DNA from 2 places in the Lactiplantibacillus sp. 7.2.4 genome. Region 2 is predicted to be linked to the other one. Evidence: riboswitches for the same ligand, from Rfam matches in the RefSeq annotation. Region 2 holds a riboswitch; the other holds the start of a gene.
What was found. A riboswitch is a leader RNA that binds a small molecule or an ion and turns the genes downstream of it on or off. The one in region 2 is predicted to bind thiamine pyrophosphate.
Positions count from the first base shown of each region.

Region 1: it holds a riboswitch for thiamine pyrophosphate, as region 2 does, so the genes downstream of both, KGF70_RS12085 (ECF transporter S component) here and thiM (hydroxyethylthiazole kinase) in region 2, are expected to answer to the same signal.

Region 1 covers NZ_JAGYGS010000043.1:6,336-21,756, forward strand. The annotation lists gene KGF70_RS11995 (BglG family transcription antiterminator) at 1-446, opposite strand, end outside; gene KGF70_RS12000 (PTS mannitol-specific transporter subunit IIBC) at 484-2,325, opposite strand; gene KGF70_RS12005 (C69 family dipeptidase) at 2,689-4,104, shown strand; gene KGF70_RS12010 (hypothetical protein) at 4,409-4,753, opposite strand; gene KGF70_RS17800 (VOC family protein) at 4,710-4,871, opposite strand; gene KGF70_RS12020 (hypothetical protein) at 4,909-5,175, opposite strand; gene KGF70_RS12025 (TetR/AcrR family transcriptional regulator) at 5,403-6,002, shown strand; gene KGF70_RS12030 (hypothetical protein) at 6,320-6,538, shown strand; gene KGF70_RS12035 (S41 family peptidase) at 6,716-7,699, shown strand; gene KGF70_RS12040 (glucosamine-6-phosphate deaminase) at 7,935-8,648, opposite strand; gene KGF70_RS12045 (helix-turn-helix transcriptional regulator) at 8,994-9,224, shown strand; gene KGF70_RS12050 (hypothetical protein) at 9,237-9,656, shown strand; gene greA (transcription elongation factor GreA) at 9,736-10,206, shown strand; gene KGF70_RS12060 (hypothetical protein) at 10,397-10,549, opposite strand; gene KGF70_RS12065 (GreA/GreB family elongation factor) at 10,487-10,672, shown strand; gene KGF70_RS12070 (hypothetical protein) at 10,887-11,072, opposite strand; gene KGF70_RS12075 (aldo/keto reductase) at 11,787-12,617, opposite strand; gene KGF70_RS12080 (glutathione peroxidase) at 12,661-13,146, opposite strand; TPP riboswitch at 13,291-13,384, shown strand; gene KGF70_RS12085 (ECF transporter S component) at 13,485-14,054, shown strand; gene KGF70_RS12090 (ABC transporter ATP-binding protein) at 14,084-15,421, shown strand, end outside.
Region 2 covers NZ_JAGYGS010000009.1:23,547-38,967, forward strand. The annotation lists gene KGF70_RS04795 (hypothetical protein) at 1-1,892, shown strand, start outside; gene KGF70_RS04800 (hypothetical protein) at 1,999-2,748, shown strand; gene KGF70_RS04805 (hypothetical protein) at 2,887-3,120, opposite strand; gene KGF70_RS04810 (ABC transporter ATP-binding protein) at 3,139-3,870, opposite strand; gene KGF70_RS04815 (energy-coupling factor transporter transmembrane component T) at 3,872-4,693, opposite strand; gene cbiM (cobalt transporter CbiM) at 4,668-5,654, opposite strand; gene KGF70_RS04825 (Crp/Fnr family transcriptional regulator) at 5,669-6,334, opposite strand; gene larA (nickel-dependent lactate racemase) at 6,585-7,859, shown strand; gene larB (nickel pincer cofactor biosynthesis protein LarB) at 7,861-8,622, shown strand; gene KGF70_RS04840 (LarC family nickel insertion protein) at 8,653-9,555, shown strand; gene larC (nickel insertion protein) at 9,594-10,025, shown strand; gene larD (D/L-lactic acid transporter LarD) at 10,030-10,746, shown strand; gene larE (ATP-dependent sacrificial sulfur transferase LarE) at 10,770-11,600, shown strand; gene KGF70_RS04860 (zinc-binding dehydrogenase) at 11,892-12,863, opposite strand; TPP riboswitch at 13,024-13,129, shown strand; gene thiM (hydroxyethylthiazole kinase) at 13,209-14,000, shown strand; gene thiD (bifunctional hydroxymethylpyrimidine kinase/phosphomethylpyrimidine kinase) at 14,026-14,850, shown strand; gene thiE (thiamine phosphate synthase) at 14,840-15,421, shown strand, end outside.

The DNA.
Region 1 (15,421 bases), on a different contig from region 2:
CGTGACTTCAGTCGTTCAATAGATAATTCGTAGTCTGCAAACGGCGTCGTCAAGGCCGTTAAATCATTTGAGATCGTCGCCACACTCACATCAAAATCAAGCGCGAGTTCTTTTAATTTTACGGCATGATCCGTCATCAACAACCGACAAGCTAAGGCATTCTGGCGCGTCTGCGAATCAAACGCCGGCGCTAGTTTGCGTCCTGCCGCCAATTGGCCTTGAAATTCAGCCAATGCTGCTGGGGACCCAGTCAGCTGAAAATGATGTTTTTCATTCACAATCTTCAAATCAGCATTCGCTAACACTAATTCCAGATTGCTAAATTCCCGATAAATCGTGCGCCGACTACTGTTGAGACCGGTTTCAATCTGACTCATTGAAAGTCCGGTGGGATTCGCCAGCAACAACTGTAACAACTCGTCTTGACGTTGTGTGAACTTAACCATGGTGCCACCTCATAATATAAATGGTATTAATATCATTTTATTTCAATTCTGATACCATCTTATCATACTTCGGTGAGCTCAATAGGTCGTCAGTAATGAGGACTTGAACTTGTGTGTAGCGGGTCTTCAAGTTCTTGGCCGCTTCGGCACTGGAGACTACTAACAAGCTGTTGCTGTCCGTCAATTCATCGATTCCTAAGTTCTTAACACTAACATGTTTGTTGGCCTTCTTGACGCGGTCCTTCATTAAGGACGTTGCCATCGTCGCTGTTCCCAAATGACCGTCATGGTGAACGAAGACGATTTCGTCAACAACACTTAAGTCTAAGTTAGCTGGCAATGCATCCGGCGTGTCTGTAGTTGCTTGTGGTTCAGCTGCTGCAGATGCAGGGGCATCACTAACTTGGTCGCGTGCCTTCAAGTTAACAACGACTTGATCATATTTTGGACTGCTCAAGAAGTTATCAACGGCAAGGCGTAATGCATGGGGTGCTTTTTGAGCTGCCCGGTCAGCCAATTCGTTTTGCGTAATCACTAATAAACCTGGTTCGTCTTTCAAGTTGCTAATCGCCGTGTTCGTAACGGACATGTTGATTCCGGCCTTCTTGACCTTATCCCGTAAGAGCGAAGCGCCCATTGCGGATGAACCCATTCCGGCATCGCAGGCGAAGATAATGTGGTCGACATCTTTATATGAAGCAATCACATCGGCAGGTTCAGCATCTGTTGCACTAGCAGTCGCCGTGTTACCGCCCTTCATGTCGCTCATCTTACCTTGAGCAGCGGCCAGATCATCCGTATCCGTTGACTTGTCACGTTTCAAGATAATGGCGGCAACGATGAAGGAGGCTAAGGTGGCTAGGATCACACCAACTGCTAAGCCAATATAGTTACCAAGATTCTTTGGAGACATAATGAATAACATTAAAATTGAACCAGGTGATGGCGTTGATTTTAGCCCAACATTTAAAAGACTAAACGTTGCAGTACCGGTAACCCCACCAGCAATAACGGCTAAGAACAATGCTGGCTTCATTAAAACGTATGGGAAGTAAATTTCATGAATCCCACCGAAGAAATGAATAATCATGGCACTAGGTGCAGATGCTTTAGCCGTCCCTTTACCAAACAAAGCAAAGGCTAACAGAATCCCAAGACCTGGACCTGGATCAGGTTCGAGCAAGAACAGAATTGACTTACCTGCACTAGCCGCCGCTTGAATCCCAAGTGGGGTCAAAATCCCTTGGTTAATCGCATTGTTCAAGAATAAAATCTTCGCTGGTTCAATGAAGACGTTCGCCAATGGTAAAAGCTTCATTTGGATAATCCAGTTAACCCCGGCAGCCATTAATGCACTTGCGCCGGCAACGACTGGCCCAATCGCGTAATAGCCTAAAATAGCTAATAACATCCCGATGATCCCAGCGGAGAAATTGTTGACTAACATTTCAAATCCGCTCTTGATCTTATCGGAAATGGCTTCATCCCATTTCTTGATAACCCAGCCGCCTAAAGGTCCCATAATCATGGCACCAATAAACATTGGAATATTTGACCCAACAATCACACCAATCGTGGCAATCGCACCAACGACCCCACCACGATGACCGGCAATCATATTCCCACCGGTAAACGCGATTAATAATGGCAATAAATAATGAACCATTGGCTGAATCATTTTAGCCAAATCAGCATTTGGCCACCACCCACCAGCCATGAAGATGGCGGTGATTAAGCCCCAAGCAATGAAGGCACCGATGTTCGGCATCACCATGTTGCTCAGTGCACTCCCAAATTTTTGAACGCGAGCCTTGACGCCCACTTTTTTCTTTGCAACAGGAGCGCTTTGGGTTGCAGTTGTATTTACATTTTCACTCATCAGGTAAAGCTCCTTCCTTTTTCTTAACAACTTAATCATATCTATCGCGGTAAGCGGTTTCAAGAACATCTAGGTAGACCCGTGGCACAACAAACTGTGCCAAAATTAAACTCACTAATTCACAAAAATTGAATTTGGCACAGGTTCGATAAACGCCGGCACAACAACAAGTAAAGTGTTTTCATTCGGAAGGACTTTTCGAACATGATTGCGGTTTCACAAGTTGATTTGAGGATTCAGCACCCATTTCGGTGCATTCAGGACTCACCGTTTTCTCATTTTAAACGCTGGAAAATCAAATTGCCGTTGTAATCCCTGGTCAAGCTCCTATACTTATACTTAACTAAGGAGTGACTGATTAGAATGAAAAAAGACACAGATTGTACCGAAATATTAGTTGGGAAAGCTGCCAGCATGGATGGTTCGACCATCGTGGCACGTAACGAAGACGGCTATGGTCCAATTAATCCCATTAAGTTTATTGTCCACGAAGCCCACGACCAGACGAACGCCAGCTATACGTCCGTGACGACCGGGGTCACCGTACCGCTACCGGACCACGCTTACCGCTATACCGCGACGCCACAGGCCGACCAGCATGATGGCCGTTATGAAGAAGCGGGCATCAACGAATTCAACGTTGGCATGAGCGCAACGGAAACAACAGCGACCAATGCCCGCGTTCTCGGCTACGATCCACTGGTCCACGATGGTGTCGACGAAGAAGCCATGGTCACCCTGGTCTTGCCTTACATCAAAAGCGCTAAGGAAGGCGTCCAACGATTAGGCGCCCTCATTGAAAAATACGGCACTGGCGAAAGTAACAGTATCGCCTTCAACGACCATGACGATATTTGGCTATTGGAAACTGCCGGCGGTCATCATTGGGGCGCGGTGCGGATGCCAGAAGACACTTACGCCATCGTTCCTAATCAGACGGTTTTGCAGGAAATGGACCTCAACGACACCGCGAACTACTTAGCCGCTAGTGATTTAGCTGACTTTGTTAATCAGTATCACTTAAATCCTAATCCAGGCCACTTTAATTTCCGTGAGATCTTTGGCACGCAAAATGAGGCGGATGCTTACTACAACACCCCTCGGACTTGGTATGGGCAAAAGCTATTCAACCCAGAAATCGCGCAAAATCCGACCGACCAAGATATGCCGTTGTTCCGGCACCCAAGTAAAAAATTAGCGATTGAAGACGTCCAATTCTTCCTATCTTCACATTACAACGGGACCCCGTACGACCCATTTGGCACCTTTGCCTCGGGTGACCACCGCGAACAAACACGGTACCGGTCAATTGCGATGGACCGCAACCAATGCTCGTCCATTCTCCAAATTCGCAATGACGTCCCTGCTGAGCAGGCGGCCATTCAATGGATCGCGATGGGCTTCTTCTCCTACGCACCCTACGTCCCATTCTTTACGAATATCAACGACACGCCGCTGGACTACCGTAACACGACTGGCACCGTCGACGTCGATAATGTGTACTGGCTGTCGAAGACCCTTTCCGTTCTAATCGAACCGCACTGGCATGAATTTGCTGAGACAGTCAATGCTTATCGCGACGGCTGCCAATCCTATGCACGGGGCCGGGTCGCCGCAACCGACGCCGCAATCACTGGCGATGCCACGACATTTTTAACCCAGGCCAACGCTGAAACTGCTGGTGAAATTTCAAAGCGGACCCACGCTTTGTTCGACACGCTGGTTAAGCAAGGCTTGTTGTTATCGAAAACGACTTGGGAAAAAGGACAGAACTTGTAAGGCGTACTGTTCGGATATCTCCGCCGTATGCTGACTCGCCATATTCTGTCACGTTAGAATTAGCAGTCAATTTAAAAACGACCTTCAATTTTGAAGGTCGTTTTAGTTTGTCGTCAGCTTTCAGTGTCTTTTATTCGGATTTCATTTATCATGTGCCGAACGATAACCATGTCGTTCCCGATAATCCCAACAAAAAAAGCAATCCAAGGCTCCCAAATTACTCAGGAATCTTAGATTGCATTCATGTCGTATGACGGCTAATCACAATAACTGACATCACCCAAAAGAGGCGCTAGATTGGGTTTTACGGTTGTTGCATGATTTGAATTTCCATTCCCCAAGGGGTCGTGATGTAGAAGAACCCCAACGGCCCCATCTCTCTGACCGTGACATTCGGTTGGTGTTCAAAATAGGCTTTTGCTTCCGATAAATCGCTGACCGTGATGGCGAGATGTGCGGCCCCAACGTCAGCGGGATTCAGTTGCGGATCAACTTGTCGTGGGGCGGACCACTGAACCAGTTCGATCTTACGACCACCATACTGTAGAAAGGCCGCACCTTCCATTACTGCACCCGTATGAACGCCAAAGTACCGTGTCAGACTGTCATCTGCTGGGTTGCATCCGTCCGGGACGTTGCAGGACTTCAAACCCCAACACGTCCACGAAAAAATTAACTGCGGCGTCGATGTCTGGAACAACAAATCCCGAATGGTCAATTGTCCCTGTGAAAATAGTTGCTTTCGTCATCTGATCAGACCCTTTCATCTACATTCAACCTACATTCTCCTAATAACGATGGCGCTTATTGTGCTTGCTTAGTCGCATGCCGATAACCGAAGTAGAACTGCAGTAAGGCCAACAGCACATTTACCCAGTTCAATAGTTCAAACCAAATATGGAGGCCCGCAACTGGTGCGGCACCATAGAATGCCCAGAATCCCCAAACAACGGCAATCACGTTAATCCATGCAAACGTTTTTTGTAACCCTGGCTTATCTAGAGCAAACCACATCCAGATAACATTAATAACAAACCAAATTGCTAAAATCCAAAAAGTCCAAGTATACATTTCAATTACCTCTAATCTTTTAATTTAAAGGGAATAACGCCGGCTTCCTTTCAACAACATCATCATAGGAGATTCCAACCGAATTTACGACTGTCAAAATAAGAGCAGTTGTCCGCTTTCAAACAGTTTGGCTTCAAGTGTTCGAAAACGAACAAATTTTCATAAAATTATCGAATATGCTATGCTTAATTTATTACTACTAATTATGATCAATTAAGGGAGCTACCATGCCAAAAGATGTCCGTAGAATCAAAACCGAACGTGATATTCAAACTGCTTTCCTAGACTTGCTCAAAACTAAAAAATTTCGTCAAATTACGATTGCCGACATTTGTCAACAATCCTTAACGAGTCGCTCAACGTTTTATAGCCATTACCTCGACAAATATGATTTATTAGATAAAATGGTCGCCCATTACAGCACAATGTTCACACAAAAAGTTCGGCCACACTTTCAATTGATTATTGATGGTAACTTTGATGAACTCATGCAAAGTATTTGGGTGCTCTTAGATGAAAATCAACAAGCGATTCATATTTTATTTACCGTCCATGAGCCAGAAGCTGATCTAAAAGTCAATTTTCAACAGATTCTACATAATGGCTGGAAGCATTACATTGAAGCACAGTCACTAACTCAGGTGACGCCAATTGACCTGATTGCGGATATGACAGCTAATTTGCAGATGACACTGTTGGAGTGGGTTATCCAACACGGTTCAGGACAGTTACCAAACGTCATTAGCTCTTTTAACGCACTCATCCAGACGATTCGGCCTCAAATTATCAAGAACAATGCGTTAGAATCGCCATCTAAAAAAGCGTAGGTAACGGTCACATGCCACCGCGCACTACTTTGTTAATTACCCCGGTCGAGCCCAATCTCAAGAGCCAAACCTTCACTAACTATTTTCGGCGCCGTCTTTGAAAGTCTGACGCCCCTTCAAAATGTCGTCACAAACTCGATTAGCGTTTGTGACGACATTTTTTGAGTTGACGTATTAAGAGGCCATGATAGGGTCGTTAGACTGATTGACGATTACTCACTGAAAACTTTGTGAAAACAGGTTGTTAAGGGAGACGATTAGCGGGACAATGTAAGCGATTACCGGAGTGAAATGATATTTTCAGGGGCTTTTTTCATATGAAAACAAAAGTATTAGGCCTTCTACTTACAGTGGGCGCAGGCAGTCTGTTCTTGTTTACGCCTGCCTTGAATTCACAAGCTGCTACTTGGCCAAAGACGGCTTTTCCATCTGGAATTCCGACACCACACGGATCTGGTGGACTTTACCACGGTTCGTGTCCAGCAGGCGATCATGGCGCTTATGCAGGTGGTGGCAATCTGTATTGTCATCGCTAATCAGGTCTGTGCTCAGATATGATGTCAGCACATTCTAAACTGTTAGAAATGATATAAGCACGTTCTAAAATGTTAGTGACTAGCTGAAGTCGCTACGCCACCAACCATTTACGTCAGTCATGCGCCTAGACTGTCATTTTTGGCCGGTAATTGACTTTTGATAAGGATTTGAATGATATGACTTTAAGTTTGACGCGGTATTTCAAAATCAGCTTGTTGGGATTAGTAATTTTACTGGCGGGTTGTCACCATCAGCCCACCGCCACGGATAATCTCGAAGCCCCGGCAGTTATTTCGGAGATGAGTAAACATGGCATTATTGAGCAACCCAAGCAGTGGTCAGCGTTAGTGAAACAGACGAATCGCGGAAAAAACGTTAAGACCGTGCGCGAATTAAGTGCAATTTTGCAACAAGGAAATCGACATTCGTTTGCGACAGATTCTCCAAAAGAATTGGAACAACTTAATTATCCGTCAATTTCAAACATTGACGGGTATCAAGTGCTGAATGTGCCAACGTTCTTTTCGGCCGATAGTAAAAAAACCAACAAGTATCAGCAACAACTGCGCAAGCTACTGAAAACCGTTAGTCATCAGCAGACGATTTTTTTGAATTTTGCGCACAATCAAGGTGGGGACTATTACCCCATGATTGCCGGATTAGCCGCAATCATCCCTAAGGGTGTCCTGTGGTCTGAAGTTGACAATGCTGACCATGGCAAGCAAGTCGTGATGACGGCCACACAAATTCACGGTGGCTTGCTTGGCAACAGCTATCGCTTTCCAGCCAGTCATGCGGCCATTCACAAGCAAGTCGTGGTCATCACGGATTCTCGAACAGGTAGCGCGGCTGAGATGACGATCATGGCTTTGAAACGAAATCCGCAAGTGACTACGATTGGCGTCCCAACAGCTGGTTATACTAGTGTCAATAAAGGGCGCGTCGCAAAATCGAAAAAGACCGCCGCCATCCTGACCATTGGGACGATTACTAGCCCTGTCAAAATTGGCAATCAACGGCACTTTAATAACGAACCGCTTAAGCCGGATCTCACAACAATGTATGCCCCGATTTCTCCTGCTAAGGGTGAACCGTATCAGAAGCAACAACCCCTAGATACAGATTTTTGGCACGAATTAGAAAAACACTTATCCGAATGAGGCAATCAACACCCGTCAAGAAATGTTTAATACCAGTCTTTGACGGGTATTTAGGTTACGATTGATTTAAAATTAGCCTACTAGTCGCCACTTCAATTACGGCGACCCATCAACCCAAAAAAACAGCTTCACTGCGGCTAACTACCGCGGTGAAGCTGTTTAAAAATCATTCTATCCCATTCGTCAATTCGACACGTACTAACACGCATCGTTGCAAATGGCTTTTAAATTCAGTTTAGTACTTCTTGCTTAACTTGCTTGCAGCCGCTTCGTCAATAATAACGGTAACGTCTGGGTGGTTTTGCAAGATACTTGCTGGTAAGTCAACCGTGTCTGGGCCTTCAATCATACCCTTAACGGCATCCGCCTTGTTTTCACCGAATGCTTCAAGCAATAAGTGCTTGCTCTTCATGATGGAAGCTAAGCCCATTGAGAAGGCTTGCTTAGGCACATCATTTTCGCTAGCGAAGAACCGCGCGTTGGCTTCGATCGTTGATTCAGTCAAGTCAACCACGTGCGTCGTAATGTCGCGAGGGGTCCCAGGTTCGTTAAAACCAATGTGACCGTTACGGCCGATTCCTAAGATTTGTAAGTCGATTGGGTGTTCGTCAATTACTTTGTCGTAACGCTTAACTTCAGCTTCTGGATCTGAAGCTAAACCGTTTGGCAAGAATGATTCCTTAAATGGCTTGTCATTGAACAAATGAGTTTGCATGAAGTATTTATAACTTTGGTCGTTGTCTGGTGCAATCCCAACGTATTCATCCAAGTTAACGGATGTGCAGTCACTGAAATCTAAATCACTATTTACGATTTCTTGGTAAGTTGTAACGGGTGTCGAACCAGTTGCCAACCCAAATACTTTCGCACCATTATCTAAAGCATTCTTAAATACTTTGTAGCCTTCCTTACCGCCGGCAGCTTGATCCTTTACTACGATAACTTTCATAATTAACTGACTCCCTCTTTGTTTGGTATAGTCCAATTGTATATTGGTCTAGACTAAAATACAAGGGATTTGTTTAAAAAATCCAATTTAATTTTCTTGCAATCGTTACCATCTTTAAGCTATCAGTCTAAACTACCTTAATAGTTTAATTGTATTTTCTGATAACTTTGCCTATACTTAACTTGTTCGTAACTCCGTGGAACGTGAGAAATTCCACGACTAGCCAAGGCTGCAAAGTCATTGGCTATTTTTTTTGGCGTCATCTTTGTTGTCAACGTTTGCCAGTTGTCCAAACCAATCAATTCCGGTTGTCAGTCACCTGGCCTGCGTTTATACTAAGGACAAATGGAACATATATTTTACATCAGAGGAAAATTCGTGGACAATCACGTCAAAGCATTTCGTTTAGCGGCAGGGCTTTCTCAAAAAGAACTCGCCAACCTTACTGGCATCACCCGGCAGACTTTAAGCCTGATTGAAAAAGGCACTTATAATCCCTCATTGAAGCTCTGTCTCAACCTCTGTTATGCACTCCACCAAACACTGGATACCGTCTTTTGGATCGACCCAAGTTAGGAGGTCTCAATCATGAAGAAGATTCGCGACGAACGTTTAATTTTACAAAATTTCAAGAACATCCGCACAACGTTATTGATTGAAAATAGTGTCATTTTACTGATTTTACTATGGCAAGGCTGGCAAAAAAGTGACCTCTTGCACGCCTTCACGTACGACAATCCGTTGTTCCTCGTCCTCATGATTGCCGTATTCACTATGATTGTGCTCTCCCTCAACGTGAGCACCCCAATAGAAGACAAACCGAAACGGTCATGGCGCTACCTCGGCGTAAGCGCACTCATTGAACTAGTTGGCTTCTTCGTTGGCTTTTACCTTCTGACTGCCGGTCATCATCCGTTCATCAGCCTGCTCGCAGGGGTTGTTCTGACCGCGATTACTAGCGGCATCATGCTATATAGCAATCACTTACGCAGCCGCGATGAACAGTAGCGATTGCCTGGCCAGTACCAATTCAGTCACTTTTGCGGTAAACTATTCCCAGAAATTTAACGGATACGAGGTCTTAGCGATGGAACCAACTTTTAACAAAATGACTGCGGCCGGCTACCATGCGATTGAACAAGAAATCGAGGATTTGAAACAACAACGGCCCGAACGAATCAAGATTCTCGCCGCGGCCGCTGCATTGGGCGACCGCTCTGAGAACGCTGAATATAGTAGTGCCAAACGCGACTTGGGCCGCTTAGAAAGTCGCCTACGTTTTCTCAACAAACAGTTACAGTATGCCCAAATCGTCCAACCCGCCGACAATGACCAACTGGATATTGGCAAGTTCGTCACCATCGAATTCCTAGACGACCATGACCAAATCACTTATCAACTCGTCGGCAAACAGGAAGCCAATCTCGAACAACAAAAAATCTCATTCACATCGCCCATTGGCCAGGCGCTCGCCAATCATACCGTGGGCGACGTGGTCACTGTGAACGCGCCGAACGGGGCTTATCAGGTTAAGGTGATCGCGGTTAAGCGCGCGTAGTAAAATAGTTATATCAATCGATTGGGCCCTTATTTTTATTTTTTGGAGGACCAAAAATACACTTACCGAAGCCTATACGTGTTAAAATAAAAGCAGTAAAAAAGCCGGTACGCGAATACCGACTTGAATCAAGGCCCGCTCTAAAAGCAGTTGGCTTTAAAATTTGGATAACCAAAAAACAGTCACCCGGTTACTCGCCAAAGTTTTGCCAAAGTTTTGGGGTGGCTATTTTTTGTTTCTGGCGTTCCATACCTGATACATCGCTAATGCGATGCTCAAAATGATCTGCAAGAATGCAAACCAAACAGGTAAAGTGACCACGGCTGAAAACCTTGATGACCATGGCCAAATCACCTATCAACTCGTCGGTAAACGAGAAGCCAATCTTGAACAACCAAGGATTTCATTCACATCGCCATCGTCCAGGCGCTCGCCAATCATACCGTTGGCGACGTGTTTACTGTGAGTGCGCCGAACAGGGCTTATCAGGTTAAGATGATTGCGGTTAAGCGCGCGTAATAAAGTAGTTATATCAATCGATTGGGCGCTTATTTTGATTTTTTTGAATCAAAAATATACTTCCCGAAGTGTATACGTGTTAAAATAAAGATAGTAAAAAAGCCGGTACGTTAATACCGACTTGAATCAAGGCCCGCTCTAAGAGCAGTTGGCTTTAAAATTTAGATAACTAAAAAACAGTCACCCAATGCTGGCCAAAGTTTTGGGGTGGCTATTTTTTGTTTCTGGCGTTCCATACCTGATACATCGCTAGTGCGATGCTCAAAATGATCTGCAAGAAAGCAAACCAAACAGGTAAAGTGACCACGGCTGAAAACCTTTCCTAGTGTGGGAAACGTATTTGTCATACTACCACGACCTTCCAAGATAAAAACAGCCAACCGCCCTTAAAACATACCCATAAGCATATTTTACCAGATAGTGGCGCACAGCTACCCCATTAGCATCCTGTATGATTAAAAAAGCAAATCGCTACTGCACCAGTACACACAGAAGCATCCTTATTTTTTGATTATTTTTAGCACATTCCTGGTTTGTATGAAATTATAGCTCATAACCACAATTTCGATATGTTAAGCTGGAATTATCGGCATTCATAGCCACATATCGTTAGGAGTGATCATGACATGTTCGCGTTCTTAGCACCTCAAAATAAGATGCACAAATGGATCGGTATTATCGGACTACTCGTCGCGATAGTCGGTCTCTGGTTCATTTACTGGAATACGTCTCTCGGGAGCGGCTTAGCCATTACGGGCTTTCTAGCCTTAACAGCCTACCTAGAGTTCATCCCGGCTTTGAACCGCCGCTTCATAAACCGTCTTGTGCAAGTATTGATGATAATCATATTATTAATATTACTTGCGGCCTACGTACTAGTTGTTTTTATCATCATGAGCAAATAACTAGTTTTCTTGCAATTGATACCATTAATTCTCGAATATACCGGTAATACTGTTTTATAACGCTTCAAATTCCAGAAAAATGAGCCAACCTAAAAAAGATAGTGGCCAGTTGTCATCACAACAGCGCCACTATCTTTTTTACATCCAGCGTTTTAATTAAAATTCCTGATAAACTGCCGGATCTTGGTCATTCAAACGACCATCTGCCCGACTCAGGCCATTAATCGTTGCCATATCAGCGTCACTGATTTCAAAGTCAAACACGTCGATGTTCCCTGCTTGACAACTCGGTGTCGACGACTTCGGAATTGGTAGTGTACCGAGTTGTAACTCCCAGCGTAAGATCAGTTGGCCAACATTTTTATGGTAGCGCGCCGCAATCGCTTTAAGCGTCTCATTTTGTAGCATCTCACTCGCGCGGCCAAGGGGACTCCAGTCCTGCGTTAAGATACCGTGCGCTTGATCATAGTCCCGTTGTGCTTGTTGGTTGAAATACGGGTGTAATTCGACCTGATTGATAACGGGTAAGACCCCGGTTTCCTTATCCAACCGGTCTAAATGTTCCGGTAAGAAGTTGGAGACCCCAATCGAACGAATCAAGCCTAACTTCTGAGCGTCAATCAGTGCCTGCCAAGCTTCAACGTAATGGTCTTCCTTCGGGTTGGGCCAGTGAATCAAATACAGATCATAATAATCGAGCCCGGCTCGATACAATGATTCTTGAATCGTATTGATGGCTTGCGTGTACGTGTGATGCCGCCCTGGTAGTTTGGACGAGATCAGCAACTCCGAGCGTGGCACGGATGACCGCCGCACTGCTTCACCCACGGCCCCTTCGTTTTCATAATTGAAGGCCGTATCTAGTAATCGATAGCCGCGGTCGATTGCAGAACCAATCACCTGCACCCCGTGCGCACCATTCAGTTTATAAGTCCCAAAACCAATCTTCGGGACCGTCAATCCATCACGTAGCGTATAAGTTTCCAACTCAATCCACTTCTTTCTTCAAAATTTTCAAAACAAAACCATACTAATCTTCAGAACGGTCTGCCAAAGCATCGCGAATCGCAGCCTCAAACGTTGCTGGACGAGTCGTCGGCGCATACCGTTCGAGGACGCGACCATCGCGGCCAATCAAGAACTTGGTAAAGTTCCACTTGATGCGCCCATGTCCCGCCGCTTGTTTCAAATAAGTGAACAACGGGTCCGCCTGGTCACCATTGACCATCACGCGCTTCGTCATTGGGAAGGTGACGCCATAGTGCCGTTGACAATAGTCGTGGGTCTCCTCATCATCAGCCTTTTCTTGATGAAATTGGTTAGACGGCAGGCCAAGCACCACTAATCCTTCTTGATGATATTTCTGATAGAGTTCTTCTAATCCTTTAAATTGTGGCGCCAAGCCACAGTTACTGGCCGTATTCACGATCAATAACACTTGCCCGCGATATTGCGACAAGTCGAGTGTCTCACCACTCATTTCCGTTTCGGTAAAGTCATACACTGATTCAGCCATCAACATCCCTCCTAAGAATATTAATCAATTGCCTTGCTTTAACCCTAGTAAACCACAAAATTGTGATTTTTCATCGTACTTTGCTTTGGTTTCTGGAAATTTGATTGCACTCAACGTGATTATCCGTTACACTGAACGTATCATTCATAGCAACTGGGGTGCCATTGCGGCTGAGATAATACCCATTGAACCTGAATCTGGACAATGCCAGCGCAGGGAGCAATGCTTTATTTGGGGAACCATCAATTCAGACTTAGCCGCCTGCCACTGTTACTTGTGGTGGGCGTTTTTTGTCGCTTAGATGCGTGAATGACAAACTATTTTGGGAGGATTTAACAATGAAATGGGTTAAATCATGGTACTTGAACGACATTATTTTACTGGCCCTTATCGGGATTTTCTTTGGGGCGATTTTTATGGGGACCAACTTTGTTTATAACGTGCTGAGTGCAGCACTGACACCGTTCGGGCTCAGCGGTCTCGCCAACGAACTGCTTTTGGGCTTATGGTGCATGCCCGGGATGCTGGCGGGCTACCTGATTCGTTTAAAGGGTTCCGCTACCTTAGGCGAACTGCTCGCAGCGACGGTCGAAATGTTCTTTGGCGGCCAATGGGGTATCACGACCTTGATCTCGGGGATCGTTCAAGGGTTCGGGGCCGAACTCGGCTACATCGCAACCGGCTACAAACATTACGATTGGTTAGGATTAACGGCTGCGGCCACCACAACCACGCTGGTGACGTTTGGCTGGGATCTGGCTCGTAATGGCTATTTCAAACTACAACTCTGGCTACTGATCTTATACTTAGTCGTGCGCTTCATCTCAATGTTCGTCTTCGGTGGTCTATTGACCAAGGCAATTACTGACTTACTTGACCGTAGCCACGTTCTCAAATCGACACATTAATCTCGCACTTTGGTATGGAGGAATCAAGAATGGCTCGTATCGCGCTGAACAACTTAACATATTCATATCCACAGGCGCCGACACCCATTCTGGAACACGTTAATTTAACGTTACCGTCACAACAGTTCACCTTATTAACGGGGCCGTCGGGAACTGGCAAGTCAACACTACTTCAGCTGATGGCGGGGGGCATATCGCTAGTTGACGCATCCGGCAGTATCACATTTGACGGTCAATCATTAAACGACCTACCCGCTAATCAGCGCGCGCGGCACGTCGCGATGATGTTTCAAAATCCAAATCAACAGTTTGCCATGGACACGGTCGAGCACGAGTTGATTTTTGCATTGGAGAACCTACAAGTGCCCCGCTCACAGATGATGGCACGATTGCGGCACGCACTGGCCTTCGTGGGGATTGAGCACCTACAACCGCGTCTCTTGAACCAGCTATCAGGTGGTGAAAAACAAAAGGTTGCCCTCGCCGTTATCGTGGCGATGGATAGCGATGTGATCTTGCTCGACGAACCCTTTGCCAGCGTGGACCCCGAAGCCCGCGCCGGACTACTCGAACGACTCGTTGAATTGCGCGACCAACACGGCAAAACGATTATCCTAGCTGACCACGACTTAGCGGGTTATGATCAGCTCGTAGACCAAGTGGTGCGGCTGACGAATCACCAGTTAGTCCCCGTTGCCCAGTCCGAATGGCCACAACTATTTGCCGCTTTCACTGACCAACCTCAGCGGGCGTGGACGGCACCGGAACCAGTGACCAAACCGTGCTTTCAGTTAGATCAGGTGACCCTTGCAGCGGGTGACCGGGAACTACTTGCACCCACGACGCGGCAGTTACTCGCCCACCATAACACGCTGATTACGGGTCCCAATGGCAGTGGCAAGTCGACACTCTTTGAAGCCCTCGTCCGCTTGCATTCATACGGTGGCGAGATTCGCTACAACGGTACGCCCATTGCAAAATTAAAACGCAAACGCTATGCGCGGCACGTTGCCTTACTGTTTCAAGATGCCGAAACTCAGTTTTTAAACATCACGGTCGCTGAAGAATTGGCGCAAAGTCAGCGTTACGCGTACGGTGATTACTTTACGCCCAAACGAATTCAAGCCGCGCTCACCCAACTCAACTTAGCTGGACGTGACGACCAAATTATTTATACGCTGAGTGAGGGGCAGAAAAAGAAATTACAGATTTTATTAATGTTGATCATGCAATCACCAGTGCTCTTAATGGATGAACCGTTGAAAGGCTTGGACTTGCGCTCTGTCAACGCACTGGTGACACTGCTGACGGAGACGCAGGCCGCAACTCAACAAACATTGATCATTATCAGTCATCAATTGACCGGA
Region 2 (15,421 bases):
TTATTCAGTGCGCATTTCAAGATTGTAATGACGCTGGCTACGATTTTTATCCCAATCACATCCTACAATTATTGATTAATTGTTTAGAAGACTGTGATACGGATGGCGCGAATAACTATACGGCCGCTCATTACTGTGTACGGCCTAATTGGAGTAAAAAGACTCAGTGTTATGGATTGCAAATTAGTGTCGACTGGCAAAACAACTTATGTCTCACTGGCGTTACTTTCTCAAAAGTGAGTCAAGTTGATGAGAATGGCCAATATTATTATTGGAATGCGGATGAAGAACGAATGTTACGGTGCTGGGATCTGGATCGAGACCCACTCTATGAAAAACATAATTACTACGATCATCGTAATTCGATTAAAGCAATCAGGCTAGACCATCTAAGGGGATATGAAAATTCCAAGGTGGGCGTTGCAAATGAAATGCTGAGTCGTTTGAAAACCGTGTTTTCTGAGTGCTTCAGGGAACGAGAAGGTGGTGGGAGTCGGTACTGGCCGCGGTACAACAGTCGGGACTTGCTTTATTATAATCGTGGTAAACGAGATCGAACACGGGGCGCGTTGTGGTCTGCAATTGAAAATAAAACGATCAATATTTATTGCAGTTCGGATAGTGAACGGGTTTGTGAGTTGGCGGATGCAACCTACCACGGATTAATCCAGAATGCGGGTGTGCAGGCGCATAACATCACGATTGAGCGATCGTCGCAATCAAGGCCTGGCTTAAACATCCAAATTCTAGAATATGAGCCAGAAAATGAAGATGACGTTTATGAAGTTAGCCATGATGATACAGTTATTTTTCATTTAACGCCAAACGGGTTTGGTGACCAGCATGGTGATAAGAGTCCGGATTGGAACGAGGAAATCCAGCAAATTGCTGCGGGTGAAAGCAAGAATCAAGACGCAAAAACACGAAAAATCTCACAGGAAATCGTCATTAGGCGCGATATTGTATTGGGAACCCTCACTTCAATTTCAGACGCGCTAGTCGAAAAAGTACAGAAATATACGTACTTTTTAATTACGCCAGCCTCTAAGGACGATTACAAAGTGGTTAATGTTGCTAAGATGACAGTCGATCAAAATCGTCATCTCATGTTATCGAGGCGTGAGTGTAATGGTGATGAAATTAACGATGATTTGGATGAAGTTTATCAAATTGTTTATGATAATGCGCGCGGAAAAAAGAAGTATTGGCTGAAAGATTTACTGTTGGTCATTAAAGCGGATAATGGTTGGCTCGTTATTAGGGATACGAATCAACAAACAATGCCGGATATTGAGTGGATTCGTCAGGAATTAAATATCAGTAACCCGAATATGCGAGTGGATCGTGAACAATTTTTACGAATTTTGGAAGATCAGTTGCAAAATGCAGAAGGAGCAGCGAAGCGAAACAGGCTGTTGCAGATTATTGCTCAAGTTGAAAAGATTCCTAAAGTGCTGGTCAGTAAGGGTGAGGTCAATCAGTCCCTAAAGGAAGTTAGCATCAATTGGCAGGGAGGTGCCATGGCACAAATCAATAATGACTTGCGACTCAATGAGACGTTCGAAGGGGCGTTTCTGAATGGTATTTTAAAAAAAGAGAATGAAGATCATATTCGAGGATACTATGGTATTGGGCTATTGGTACCTAAAAAACCTAACACCTATAATTATTTTTCTGCCGCAACCGAAAATATCAGGAAAGTCACCGCACGAGGAAATCACTTAAAGAAAGTCGATTTAGTGGATATTCCCGCTGCCTATTTTGAAAAGGAGATTTTTCTGGATGTGGCAGATATGATGTCAGTAACGTTTGTTCGTAATAATCAAAACACCGTTGTGCCGTTTCCGGCGAAATATCTGCGTGAATATCTGGCACTTGAAGACCGATTGTAAGTGACGACCGCTTTATTTACTTTCCTTTCAGCTGAATTGAAATTATAATAACCTTAATAGTGTAAGCGGATTTAAACGGATGAGCATATTAAGGAGGCGCCACGACATGAGTTTTCGAGTAGTTGCCGGTTATTTTGGCGAATTTAGTGATGAAGCGAAGCAGGCAAATCAGGATTTGGGTGTTATTGGGATTTCATTTCAGTATCAGTGCAATCTCGTTTATCCAGAAGGGGCTGGTCCCAACTTTGGCTTTCGGACGGACAAGCAAGCGATTGATGTCTTTGATGCATTGCACGTGGCGTACGATGGCTTTAAGGTGCAAGCTGGGCTAGTCAAAGCCATGGGTCTTGTGGATTATCAATTAATTGGTGGACGCTATGAACTCACAGGGCATGATTTTCGTGAATTGAGTTTGGCGGAAATTAATCAAAACTTAGCGGCCATGCCCGGATTATTAATCACAGGTCCAATGCCGATACGATATATCACGTATCAACGAACGACTGATTCGGTGGATACGACCACCTTTAGTGGGAACTGGACGTTAGGGGATAGCGTTGGCTTCCGCCAGTTAAACGACACGGCAGCCGAGTCACTGCAGGCACCAGTGGCGGCGTTGATTACGGCAATTGACCAGCTAGGCGGCACATTACAGCAAATTGACCAACCAACACCACAAGCTTCAACGGCGCTTCCGGCACATTTGAGTGATGATGTTCATCAGGCTAATGTTGATGCTTGGGTGGCTTTAACGCAGCCACAGGGTGACGAGCAGCAGGTTTTACAGGCGATTCACGCCGCAGAAATAGAGAACCAGCGCATGAATGAAGCACTGACTCGAGTTTATTTGAAGTAAGATGTTTCACGTGAAACAATTTTGTTTCGACGGATAATGGTGACACAATTAGGACTAAAATCAGAAAAGATCGTTAGCTTAACAAAAAATGCTTACCAGTGATCAATCACTAGTAAGCATTTTTTGTGTTGCCCCAACTTAAAGTCGGCTGTTGTAAATCAAGAAACTGATGTAGCATTTGTCGCCATCAGGTAAGTCGTAACCGGTATTTTCGTTACTACCGTCATTTTCATGTAAAACGACGAATTCACCTGAACCGTAATCTTGATCGTTTAAATATTTCACTAAACGTTCGTCACACTCAGCTAAGGTCTTGCCGGTAACGACGCGCCGGTTCCAACCACGATGGATTTCAGTATTTGGATTAAGCATCTTCTCAACTCCTCTTAATTATAAAGTCATCAATTGCGCTTGCCGCGCGGGTTGCTGCGCTAGGGCAGTACGCGTTAGGTCAGCGTCGACTTGGTGGGTAGGATTAAAAATAATGAAACGTTCGCCAACGGTTTGAACTTGTTGATAGTTGTGGCTCGCCATAATGATCGTCTTGCCAGCAACTTGTAGCCGTTGCAGTAGGGTCAGCATGTGCTGTTGAGCGGCGATCGTGAGGCCGTTCAACGGTTCATCTAACAATAAAATTTCCGGGTTTAATGCGAGCACGCTAGCTAGTGCCACGCGCTTCTTCTCGCCACCCGACAGTTGGTACGGGACGCGGTCGGCCAAGTCGCCGCAGTCAGTTAATGCCAAACAATCGTCGACACGTTGCTTGATGGTGGCCGCAGATAATCCCAGTTGGCGGGGCCCGAACGCAACTTCGGCCGCGACCGAAGTGTTAAACAACTGGACGTCAGTGTTTTGAAAGACCATCCCGATTTGTTGATGGAGTCGCTGGCGTTGTTGTGCGTTGGCAAGGTAGTCAGCCGTAATGGCTTGGTCGTGCAACCAGTAAGTGCCGCTGGTGGGACTCGCTAAACCGCTGAGGAGCCGTAACAATGTTGATTTGCCCGAGCCATTGGGACCCATGAGACACACAAACTTACCCGCATCAATCGTCAAATTGAGCGCGTTTAACCCACATGTATCAGGATAATCATAGCAAATATTTACCAATTTAATCAATACCACGTTAATGCCCCCAGAAAATAAAGACGGCCCACACGATTAATGCCGGTGTTAAGGCCAGATAATCACGCCAATGTGTTGAATGTGTCGTTGCCCGTGCATAATGTCCGTTGAAACCACGTGCTTCCATTGCCGCATAGAGTTCCAGCGCGTACGCGTAACTTTTGAGATATAAATTACCGAATAACGCACCAATCAAACGGTACGGATGAGCCGCTGGTGCCACGGTCCGTAATTCTAAGGCTTCCATCGTCAACAATAAATGTTGTCCGAGCATCCGCAAGTAAGTGATCGCAATGGCTAAAGTCATGATTAACAGGTCAGGGCAGTGGAGCGCCTTCAAGCCTGTTAATAACGCTTGAAACGGCGTTGTTAGACGGTAATACTGGGCGTTTGCCAGCATTAGACTGGTTTTGAGGCCGAAAAATAATAAGGTGCTGGGGCCAGCTAGCCAGTAGCTAGGCAAAACGAAGAGTAATGCCGCCGCAACGCTAATGAGCCAACTTTTGATAAAGTGGCGGAGTTGGTGCGGTGGTAACCATAATAATTGGCCACCAATCAGTAGGGCCAGTCCCCATAACAGGATGGCGTTACGGCTCACAGCAATCAAGATGACCAGCAGTAGTAACCGAATCAACTTGAACTGCGGGGCGATTTGCCAGCGCGTCGTAACGGTGACCGGCGTCGGCTGCGCGAGGCGGCTCAGTAATTGGCGTAAATGCTGCTGATTGCGTTGCCACCATTGATGCTTAGTAGCGGCGGTGGTGACTGTCGTGGTCGTTTGCAGCCACGCTGGCAGATCAGCGGTGTGACGGGTTGGTTTCATGTTGAAGGCCTCGAATCAAAAGTAGAAAAATCAAAATGGCAGTTATTCCAGATAAAATGTATCCCAGACTAACTGGTAATCCGGCAATCGTATAGTCGCTAAATAACGCTTGAAAGTGAAAGCCGTGGACCATCCCTTGTGGCGCGTGGGTGCTAATGTGTTGTTGCACCAGACGTTGCTGGAGTTCGTGAGGCGACCATTCACCCCAAGCAGTATTACTTGCTAGGAGGCCGAAAGGTGAAAGCACGGCTAGTCCCAGCAATAAAGCAATCCAGGGACGGTGATTTCGAAGCGTTGGCGTTTGATAGAGGTTGGTCGGCGCGACGCGTTTCACGAATTGAAAGACGAGTAACGTGAATACAACTTCGACCCAGCCCGCGACCAGTAAGTGGGCCGCTAGCATAGCCGGCACGGTGATGTTGAGGCCATACGGGCAATAGAGCGGGGCGCCACTTGTCGTATGAGCTAAGAGCGGTTGTAGTCCGAGCTCAATTCCTGCAACAAGTGCCGCCATGTTGATGCCCAAATAGGCGCCAACAGCGAGTCCTAATTTTTCATGGTGCCATTTTTGACCCAGCCGATAGCAAGCGTAACCGACGAACGGCATAATGACGGCCATATTCAGGGCATTGGCCCCAAAGGCGAGGATGCCGCCGTCGCCAAATAATAACGCTTGTAGCAGTAACGTCACGGTCAACGCAAGACAAGCCGCCCACGGTCCAATCAGCACCGCCAGTAGTGTGCCCCCAACGGCATGCGCCGTCGTCCCACCTGGGATCGGGAGGTTAAACATCATAATCAAAAATGCCAATGACGCGGCGATGCCGAGCATTGGCAGGGTTTCACGATGTGTTTTGAGTTGAACTTTGACTTTCAAGACGGCAACGGTCCAAACGGGGACCATCGCGGTGACCAACGTTCCGCAGGTCGCGGGACTTAAATAATTATCCGGAATATGCACGGATGAGCACCTCACTAATTTGCAATTTGGTCTAAGAGGTAGCTGACATCTTGAATAATAAACTTGTGATTTTGGACCGTAATCACGCCATCCGTGCGCAATTCTTTCAACATTCGATTAACGCTACTGCGGGAACTAATGCCACAGAAGCCCGCAATGTCATCATTTGTCACCACGAAGTCGATCAGGATACCATCGTTGACTTTGCGGCCAAATAAATCCACCAGACTATAAATAAACGCACAAATCGCGCCCTTCTTACCATTCATCACCATCCGCTGTAGGCGCAAAATGTTTTCAGACAACTTTTTGCGGTAGTAGTTCTTGACGTAATTTTGAAGCTCCGGCGTGCTGTTGACGTACTTCCAAAAGGCGACACGATTGACTTGATAGAAGGTCGCGTATTCGGATTCGATGCGGACGTTAAACGGCTGGTCAGTCGAACGGGAGACTTCATCACGCAACAGGGAGATCACATCCGGTTTGGCGATATAAGACAAATTATATTCGCGCCCGTCTTGCAAAATAATGCTGTTTTTGATGATGCCGTCCTTCAAAACGTAGGTGTAATGCTCGGCCAGACCATGGTAAGTCAAATAAGTGTGCCGTTTTTTCTGGATCGTCGGCACGTGATGGGCTTCCAAATAACTCAGTAAATATTCAATATCAGTTAATACCATCTTAGTTTTTCAGTTCTTTCGTGAATAAATTTAAGGTTGAGTGCATTAAAATAGCGATTCTCAACGCTAATCACGACAATGACGCTTCTTAAGCATAGCGGTTTTCGTGATTGTGACAATCGCATTTAAAGTATACATTTGTTAACTATTTTTGAAAACTTGAAATGTAGCGGACAACCGTCGCGACTACTAGTATAACAAAACGTGCATGCAAAAATTAGCTTTTGAGGAAAGAGGATGGCTCAAAGTCATGGTTTCAATTGATTTACCCTATGACAAGCGCACACTTACGGCTGAAATTAGCGATGAAAATTATGCCGGTAAGTTAGTGTCGCAAGCTGCAACATATCATAACAAATTATTAGAACAGGAAACGGTCGAACAATCATTAGACAATCCGATCGGCACGCCTAAGTTAGAAGAACTCGCACGTGGTAAGCACAATATCGTCATTATTAGCTCAGACCACACGCGCCCCGTTCCTTCCCACATTATCACGCCAATTCTATTGCGGCGGATTCGGTCAGTAGCACCGGATGCCCGGATTCGAATTCTAGTCGCGACCGGCTTCCATCGGCCTTCGACGCACGAAGAACTCGTTAATAAGTATGGTGAAGACATCGTCAATCATGAGGAAATCGTGATGCACGTTTCGACCGACGACAGTAGTATGGTCAAAATTGGCCAGCTGCCATCTGGTGGTGATTGTATTATTAATAAAGTCGCCGCTGAAGCGGACTTGCTGATCTCTGAAGGCTTCATTGAATCCCACTTTTTTGCTGGTTTTTCAGGTGGGCGCAAGTCGGTTTTGCCGGGCATCGCCTCATATAAGACAATCATGGCGAATCACTCGGGCGAATTTATTAATTCACCTAAAGCGCGGACTGGGAATTTAATGCATAATCCGATTCACAAAGACATGGTTTACGCTGCGCGGACAGCTAAGTTGGCGTTCATTATCAACGTCGTGTTAGACGAAGATAAAAAAATCATTGGCTCCTTTGCCGGCGATATGGAAGCGGCCCATAAAGTGGGTTGTGACTTTGTCAAAGAACTCTCCAGTGTGCCCGCGATCGACTGTGATATTGCCATCTCGACTAACGGTGGTTATCCGCTTGATCAAAATATTTATCAAGCCGTTAAAGGGATGACGGCGGCCGAAGCAACCAATAAGGAAGGCGGCACGATCATTATGGTAGCCGGTGCGCGTGATGGTCACGGTGGCGACGGCTTTTATCATAATTTAGCCGATGTTGACGACCCCAAGGAATTTTTGGACCAAGCAATCAACACGCCGCGGCTCAAGACGATTCCAGACCAGTGGACAGCGCAAATCTTTGCCCGCATCCTCGTGCATCATCACGTGATTTTTGTTTCTGATCTGGTCGATCCAGACTTGATTACCAATATGCACATGGAATTGGCGACGACCCTTGATGAAGCGATGGCAAAGGCCTATGCGCGTGAGGGACAAGCAGCCAAAGTAACGGTCGTTCCCGATGGCCTAGGCGTCATTGTGAAGTAGCATGGCGACCACGACAGAAATCCTACAACAAGTAGCGGCTGGGCAATTGAGTCCGACGGCGGCCGCACAACAGTTAGAAGCGGACAAGACAGCGGCACTGGGTTTTGCAAACGTCGATTTAGACCGGCAACGCCGCAATGGCTTTCCTGAGGTCATCTACGGTGCGGGTAAGACGGCCACCCAAATCGTCGGCATCGTTAAGGCGTTATCACAGCAGTCGGTATCGGCACCAACGTCAGCATTACCGATTTTAACGACCCGGTTATCTGCAGACAAATTTGCGGCGCTGCAGCCGGCATTGCCAACGGCCGTTTATCACGCGACGGCGCAGTGTATGACGGTCGGGGAACGACCTGCACCGAAGACTCAAGATTACATTGCCGTAGTGACGGCAGGAACGTCCGATCAACCGGTCGCCGAAGAAGCTGCGGTCACGGCCGAGACGTTTGGCAATCGCGTTGAGCGGGTCTATGACGTCGGCGTTGCCGGTATTCACCGTTTATTTGCCAAACTCGATGTGATTCGTGGCGCCCGGGTGGTGATCGTGATTGCTGGGATGGAAGGTGCGCTGGCCAGTGTTGTCGGCGGTTTAGTCGACAAACCGGTGATTGCTGTGCCCACGAGTATCGGTTATGGGACCAGCTTTCAAGGCATGACCGCGTTACTGACGATGCTCAATAGCTGTGCGTCGGGGATTACCGTGGTCAATATTGATAATGGTTTTGGCGCCGCCTATTCGGCTAGTATGATCAATCAAATGTAAGGTTCAGTTAACTGAACAAGGAGAAGACGAATGCAAACACTTTATTTAGATGCTTTTTCGGGAATCAGCGGTGATATGTTTCTGGGCGCGCTACTCGATTTAGGCCTTGATTTTGAGCAATTAAAAACCGAATTGGCTAAGTTACACGTGCACGGTTATGAATTAACCCGCCACCGGGAAGCTCAGAGTAGTATCTATGGCACGAGTTTTGACGTTCAGGTCGCTGGTGGCAAGGACCATGGCTTTGTGGAACAACATCATGAACATGGACATCATCATGAGCATGAGCATGAGCATGAGCATGAATGTGAACATAAACGTGAATGTGACCATGACCATAAACATGACCACGATCATGTGCATACACACGAGCATGACCATGCAGCCGGACATCATCACGATCACGAAGCGCGCCATTTAGCAGATATTGAACAGCTAATCGATACGAGTGACTTATCTGATACCGTGAAACAGCGGGCAAAAGCGATCTTTATGGAAATCGCGCATGCAGAGGCGGCGGTCCACCACATGCCACTAGCTGAGGTGCATTTTCATGAAGTGGGCGCACTGGATTCAATCGTCGACATTGTCGGTTGCTGCGTCGGGTTGGAATTGATGCAGATCGATACGATTCTGTCGTCACCCTTAAGTGATGGCAGCGGCTTTATCAACGTGGCTCACGGACAGATGCCAGTTCCCGTTCCGGCGGTGATGCAGATGCGAGTTGGAAGCGCGATTCCGATTCAGCAACGGTTAGATGTGCATACAGAATTGATCACGCCGACTGGGATGGGCATTGTGAAGACGTTAGTACAAGACTTCGGGCCGTTGCCAGAACGTGCCGTTGCCACGAAGGTCGGTTATGGGTTTGGCAAACGAGATACGGGTGGTTTTAACGCGTTGCGAGCGGTCTTATTCGAAAAAAAAAACTAAGTCAGCAAGTCGTTGAACAGACGGCCGATGCGGTCTTGATGATTGAGGCCAATCTGGATGACCAGACGGGTGAGGGACTGGGTTACGTGATGAACCAGTTATTAATGGCGGGCGCATACGATGTGTTTTTTACCCCGATTCAGATGAAAAAAGATCGGCCAGCGATTAAGTTAACGGTATTGGGAAACGTTGACGATCAAGACTTACTGACCAAGTTGATTTTACAGGAGACCACGACGATTGGTGTGCGTTACCAAACGTGGCAGCGCGCCATTATGCAACGGTATTTTTTGACCGTCGCAACGCCGTACGGGGCCGTTCGCGTTAAAGTGGCGACCTATCAAGATATTAAGAAGACAATGCCGGAATATGCGGATTGCGCACAGTTGGCACAACAGTTGCATATTCCGTTTAGGACGGTCTACCAGGCAGCATTGGTTGCTGTAGACCAAATTGAAGAGGAGGCGTAATTTTTTGGGACATCAGCTAATTGCCGAGTTTATGGGCACGGCCCTCATGATTATTTTTGGGGTGGGCGTTCATTGTAGTTCCGTGTTGAAAGGCACTAAGTACCGGGGTTCCGGTCATATTTTTGTGATTACAACGTGGGGGTTTGGGATCAGCATCGCACTGTTCATTTTTGGCAACGTTTGTATCAACCCGGCCATGGTGCTGGCGCAGTGTTTGCTAGGAAACCTGGCCTGGTCAGCGTTCATTCCGTATTCGATTGCCGAAGTATTGGGTGGTGTTGTCGGGTCAGTGATTGTTTGGATCATGTATGCCGACCATTTCAAAGCATCGACGGATGAAATCTCGCCAATCACGATTCGAAATTTATTCTGTACCGCGCCAGCCGTTCGGAACTTACCACGGAATTTCTTTGTGGAATTATTCGATACCTTTATTTTCATTTCTGGAATTTTAGCGATCTCTGAGATCAAAACGCCGGGGATCGTGCCAATTGGCGTTGGCCTGCTCGTTTGGGCGATTGGGATGGGACTAGGTGGCCCAACTGGTTTCGCGATGAACTTAGCGCGTGACATGGGGCCCCGGATTGCTCACGCGATTTTACCGATTGCGAACAAAGCGGATAGTGACTGGCAATATGGCATCATCGTTCCCGGCATCGCGCCATTTGTCGGTGCTGCCTGTGCCGCTTGGTTCATGCATGGCTTTTTTGGGATTAATTAAATTAAGAGAGAAGAATGGAATTTATGACAACTTTAGCAACGAAGAAAGCAACTTTAATCGCCGCCTTAAAAGATTTAAAACGGGTCACGGTGGCCTTTTCCGGCGGTATCGACAGTACCCTAGTTTTAAAAATGGCCTTGGATGTGTTGGGCCGTGATAACGTGATGGCAGTTGTCGCCAATTCAGAATTATTCACGGATGAAGAGTTCGACAAAGCCATCAGCTTAGCCGAAGAATTAGGCGCCGACGTACAAGGGACGACCCTCGATTATTTGAGTGACGACCACATCAAACACAATACGCCTGACAGTTGGTACTATGCTAAAAAACTATTCTACGACCGGTTGAACGCCATTGCTGAAAACAATGGGAGTGCCGCCGTCCTAGATGGCATGATCAAAAATGACGAAAATGATTATCGGCCAGGATTGAAGGCACGGACTGAAGCGGGCGCTCGGAGCTTATTACAAGAAGCCGACTTCTTCAAAACGGATGTACGGGCTTTAGCACAAGAACTTGGATTAACGAACTGGAACAAAGTGGCCTCATGCTCCGTATCTTCACGTTTCCCATATGGCACGACGTTGACGCATGACAACATTGCCCAAGTGATGGCCGCAGAAAAGTACTTGCGGGACTTAGGTTTCCCAACGGTGCGGGTTCGGTACCACGATGACATTGCGCGGATCGAATTACCAGAAGCACGCATCGGCGACTTCTTAGTCTTCAATGACCGCGTCAACCGTCAATTACAATCGTTAGGCTTCCGTTACGTGACCCTCGACTTAGGCGGCTTCCGTAGTGGTCGCATGAACGACACCTTGACGAAGGCCCAATTGGCAACCTTTGCTTAATAACTGATTCGGTCCACCATGGACGAGGAGGTGGCGGCAAGAGGACTTGTTCGTCCATGGCGCCAATGACGATGATACCAGCCGAATTTTTACCAATAATGGTCATTGGCTAACACCCCAAAAATGCACTTCAAGGCCGCCCTTGAAGTGCATTTTTCTTTTGATTCGATTTCATTTATGGAAATCACTGCTCAACAATGGTTAAAACGAGACCTGATTCGCGATATTAAAATTCGTTCTGGTAGAAAGTTGTTGAGATAACTGAATCGTGAAGACCTAACGTGGCGTCTCTTAGTCAAACGTCACCACGAGTTTACCGGCCACTTGGGCTGCTTGGAGTTGCTGCAGACCATCGACGAGCTGGTCGCGTTTCAAGACTTCGCTGATCAAGGGGTCGACTTTGCCGGCTTCAATCAGAGCTAACAGGGCGGCAGCCATTTGACCAAGGTCCGCGACTTGGGCGGGATTGCCGCTGCGATGGGCGCCACCCAAATCGAGCTTGCTAACGCTGACGACTTGGTTCTTTGGGAAAGTCTGAGGCGTATCGAGGACGCAAACCAGCTGTCCGTTGTAGGCCAAACGGGGTAGGTCAGCTTCAGGATTGCCGATCGTGTTGACAATCAAGTCGACGCCCCGTTGCTGAGTCAATGCTTGAATCTTAGCCGTCACGTCTTCATGGCGGTAATCGATTTGCGCATCAGGATGAAGCGGTGCGACAAAGGCCTGTTTGCGTTGCGAGACCGTCGTATAGACCGTTTTGCCCGCAGCTTTCGCCAACTGGATGGCCATACTGCCGACACCACCGGCACCCGCGTGAATGAGGACGGTGTGCACCGCATTCAGGTTGGCCTTGCGTAACAAAGCCTGATAGGCAGTCAAGCCAGCGCAGAGACTGGCCGCGGCAGTTTCGAAGCTGAGGGTCGTTGGAATTTTAGCGAGGGCGGCAGCGGGCAAGCAGGTATATTCTGCAAACGTCCCATCTTTAGCTAGGTTCGCGTGACCGCAGACCCGTTGACCAGGGGCGAAGTCAGTGACTTTAGCGCCGACTGCTTCAACGATTCCGGCCACGTCCAGGCCTAAAATGTGGGGGTATTTCCAGGCGTCATCGCCACCTAGGACTAATTTGTAATCAACCGGGTTGAGCCCGACTGCTTGTGTTTTAATCAAAACTTCGTCGGCTCCCAGCTCAGGCATGGGCCGTTCTTGCCATTCAAGCTGTTCTAAGGAACGATCTGATGGCGCAGGGACAACTAGTGCTTGCATCGACAATCACTCTTTTCTTTAAAGTTTAGTTGTCTTTATTATAACCATTACGTCAATGAAGATTAAACGATAATACGTTGCGTTCGCTCGAATAATGGGCTGACACAAAGATTGACGTTACCGGTTACAATCGGTAAACTAGAGGGTAACAATTGAATTCTCAAAACACTAGGGGTGTCCAAAAATGGGCTGAGATGGTGCTGTAAGTGCCGATCCCTTCGAACCTGTAAGCTCAAACTTGCGTAGGAAAGTGTCATTGCTACTATTAGCGACCACTGGATCGATGTAAGTTGATCAGTGGTCGTTTTTTATTAGCCGTGACCAGGACTAAGGAGGAGACTTGAAATGACGTTACAATTATTGAACACGTTGCGCGATCAAAATCCAATCGTTTTTAACATTGCCAACTTTGTTACGGTCCAGGATGTTGCCAATGGGTTGAATGCGCTGGGCGCGTCGCCCATTATGTCAGCAGAAGTACAGGAAGCGGAGTCAATGGTCCAAATTGCGGGGGCAGTTTGCATTAACATGGGGACGTTGACGACGCAACAGGTCAATCAAATGGCCGTTGTTGGAAAGTTGGCTAATCAGTATCATAAGCCAGTTGTGCTGGACCCGGTTGCGGTGGGGGCGGTGCCTTATCGTAAACAAGTCGCTTTGGACCTATTAGCCAAGTTTTCGGTCGATGTGATTCGGGGAAATGCGGGCGAAATTGCCGCGCTAGCTGACATCGACTGGCAAGCGAAAGGTATTGATGCCGGTGCGGGCCAGGGTGACGTGGTCGAAATTGCCAAACGGTGTGCGCAGCAATTTAACTGTTGTGTGATTTTGTCGGGCCCTACGGATGTTATTACGGACGGCAAACGGGTCGCTAAAGTTGCCAATGGGACGCCACTCTTTCAGCTACACGTCGGGTCGGGAGATTTGTTATCCAGCATCGTTGCTGCGTTTGCCGCGGTCAGTCCAACAGCTATTTATGACGCGGCTCAAGTGGCCTGTGTCGTCTTGGCGGGTGCCGGCGAACTGGTCGCGAGTCAGATGACGGCTGCGCGGCCAGCGACGTTTGCCATCGATTTGATCGACCGGCTGAGCCTCGTCTCGGTGCAAGAGATTCAAGCAATTGCAAAATTAAACTAAATAAGTGAAGGGTCGCGAGAGTTTTATGAATGAATTTCCACAAGTTGCAACGATTGCCGGGACGGATAGCGGCGGTGGCGCCGGTGTCATGGCTGATTTGAAAACGATGCAAGCCCGGCACGTCTTTGGGACCGCAGTCGTCGTTGCAGTGACGGCGCAAAATACGTTGGGCGTGCAAGATTTTATGGCGATGCCAACTAAATTGATCGATGAACAGTTTGCCTCATTGGCGGCGGATTTGAAGATTCGCGCTTGTAAGACTGGGATGTTGGCGGATGCTGAACACGTCCATGCCGTTGTTGAAAATTTAAAACGAGTCGATTTTGGACCACTGACGGTCGATCCAGTCATGATTGCCAAAGGTGGCGCAGCACTGCTGGCTGAAGATGCTATTCAGACGGTTCGTGATGAGTTGCTCCCATTAGCAACGGTGGTGACGCCCAACTTACCAGAAGCTGAACGGTTGACGGGACACCACATCACCAGTAATCAAGACATGGTTGCAGCCGGGCACGCACTACAGGATTTGGGTGCGACGACGGTCATTATTAAGGGCGGCCACGGCGACAATCCGGATTTGGCGAATGACTTTGTGTTGTTGGCGGATGGAACTGCCTTTTGGATGTCGGCACCCCGAATCGAAACGGTGCGGACGCATGGCACTGGCGATACGTTGTCGGCTTGCATCACCGCAGAACTCGCGAAGGGTCAGTCCATGGCAGCTGCCATTCAGACAGCGAAAGCTTACGTGGCGGGAACGATTCAAGACGGTATCCAAGTTGGGCATGGTCACGGTCCCTTAAATCATTGGGCAGCGCTCAGTGAGGAGGTGACCATCCATGACGCTTGAGTTTGAACCAGCCCAACTACGCGCCTACTTTGTTTGTGGCACACAAGACGTGGTGGGCCGCGACTTAGAAACGGTCGTCCAAACGGCCCTCGACGCCGGCATTACGGCATTTCAATATCGTGATAAGGGCGCTAGTCAGTTGACGGCCGCCCAACGGTTGACGCTTGGTGAGCGGTTACGCCAGCGCTGTGCGGACGCGCACGTTCCGTTTATTGTGGATGATGATGTGGAACTGGCCTTAGGATTGCAGGCGGATGGCATTCACGTTGGTCAAAGCGATGACCGCGTGACACAAGTGATTGAACGGGTCGCAGGACAATTATTTGTGGGACTATCTTGTTCGACATTAGCAGAAATTAAAGTGGCTAATCAGATTGATGGCATTGCTTATATCGGCAGTGGGCCAATTTTCCCGACCAATTCGAAAGATGACGCGGATCCGGTCGTTGGGTTAGCTGGCTTACGCGAATTAGTGGCAGCGTCACAACGGCCGATTGTCGCAATTGGTGGGATTACGGTCGACCAGCTGCCGGCGATTGCGGCGACGGGAGCTGCGGGTGCAGCGGTGATT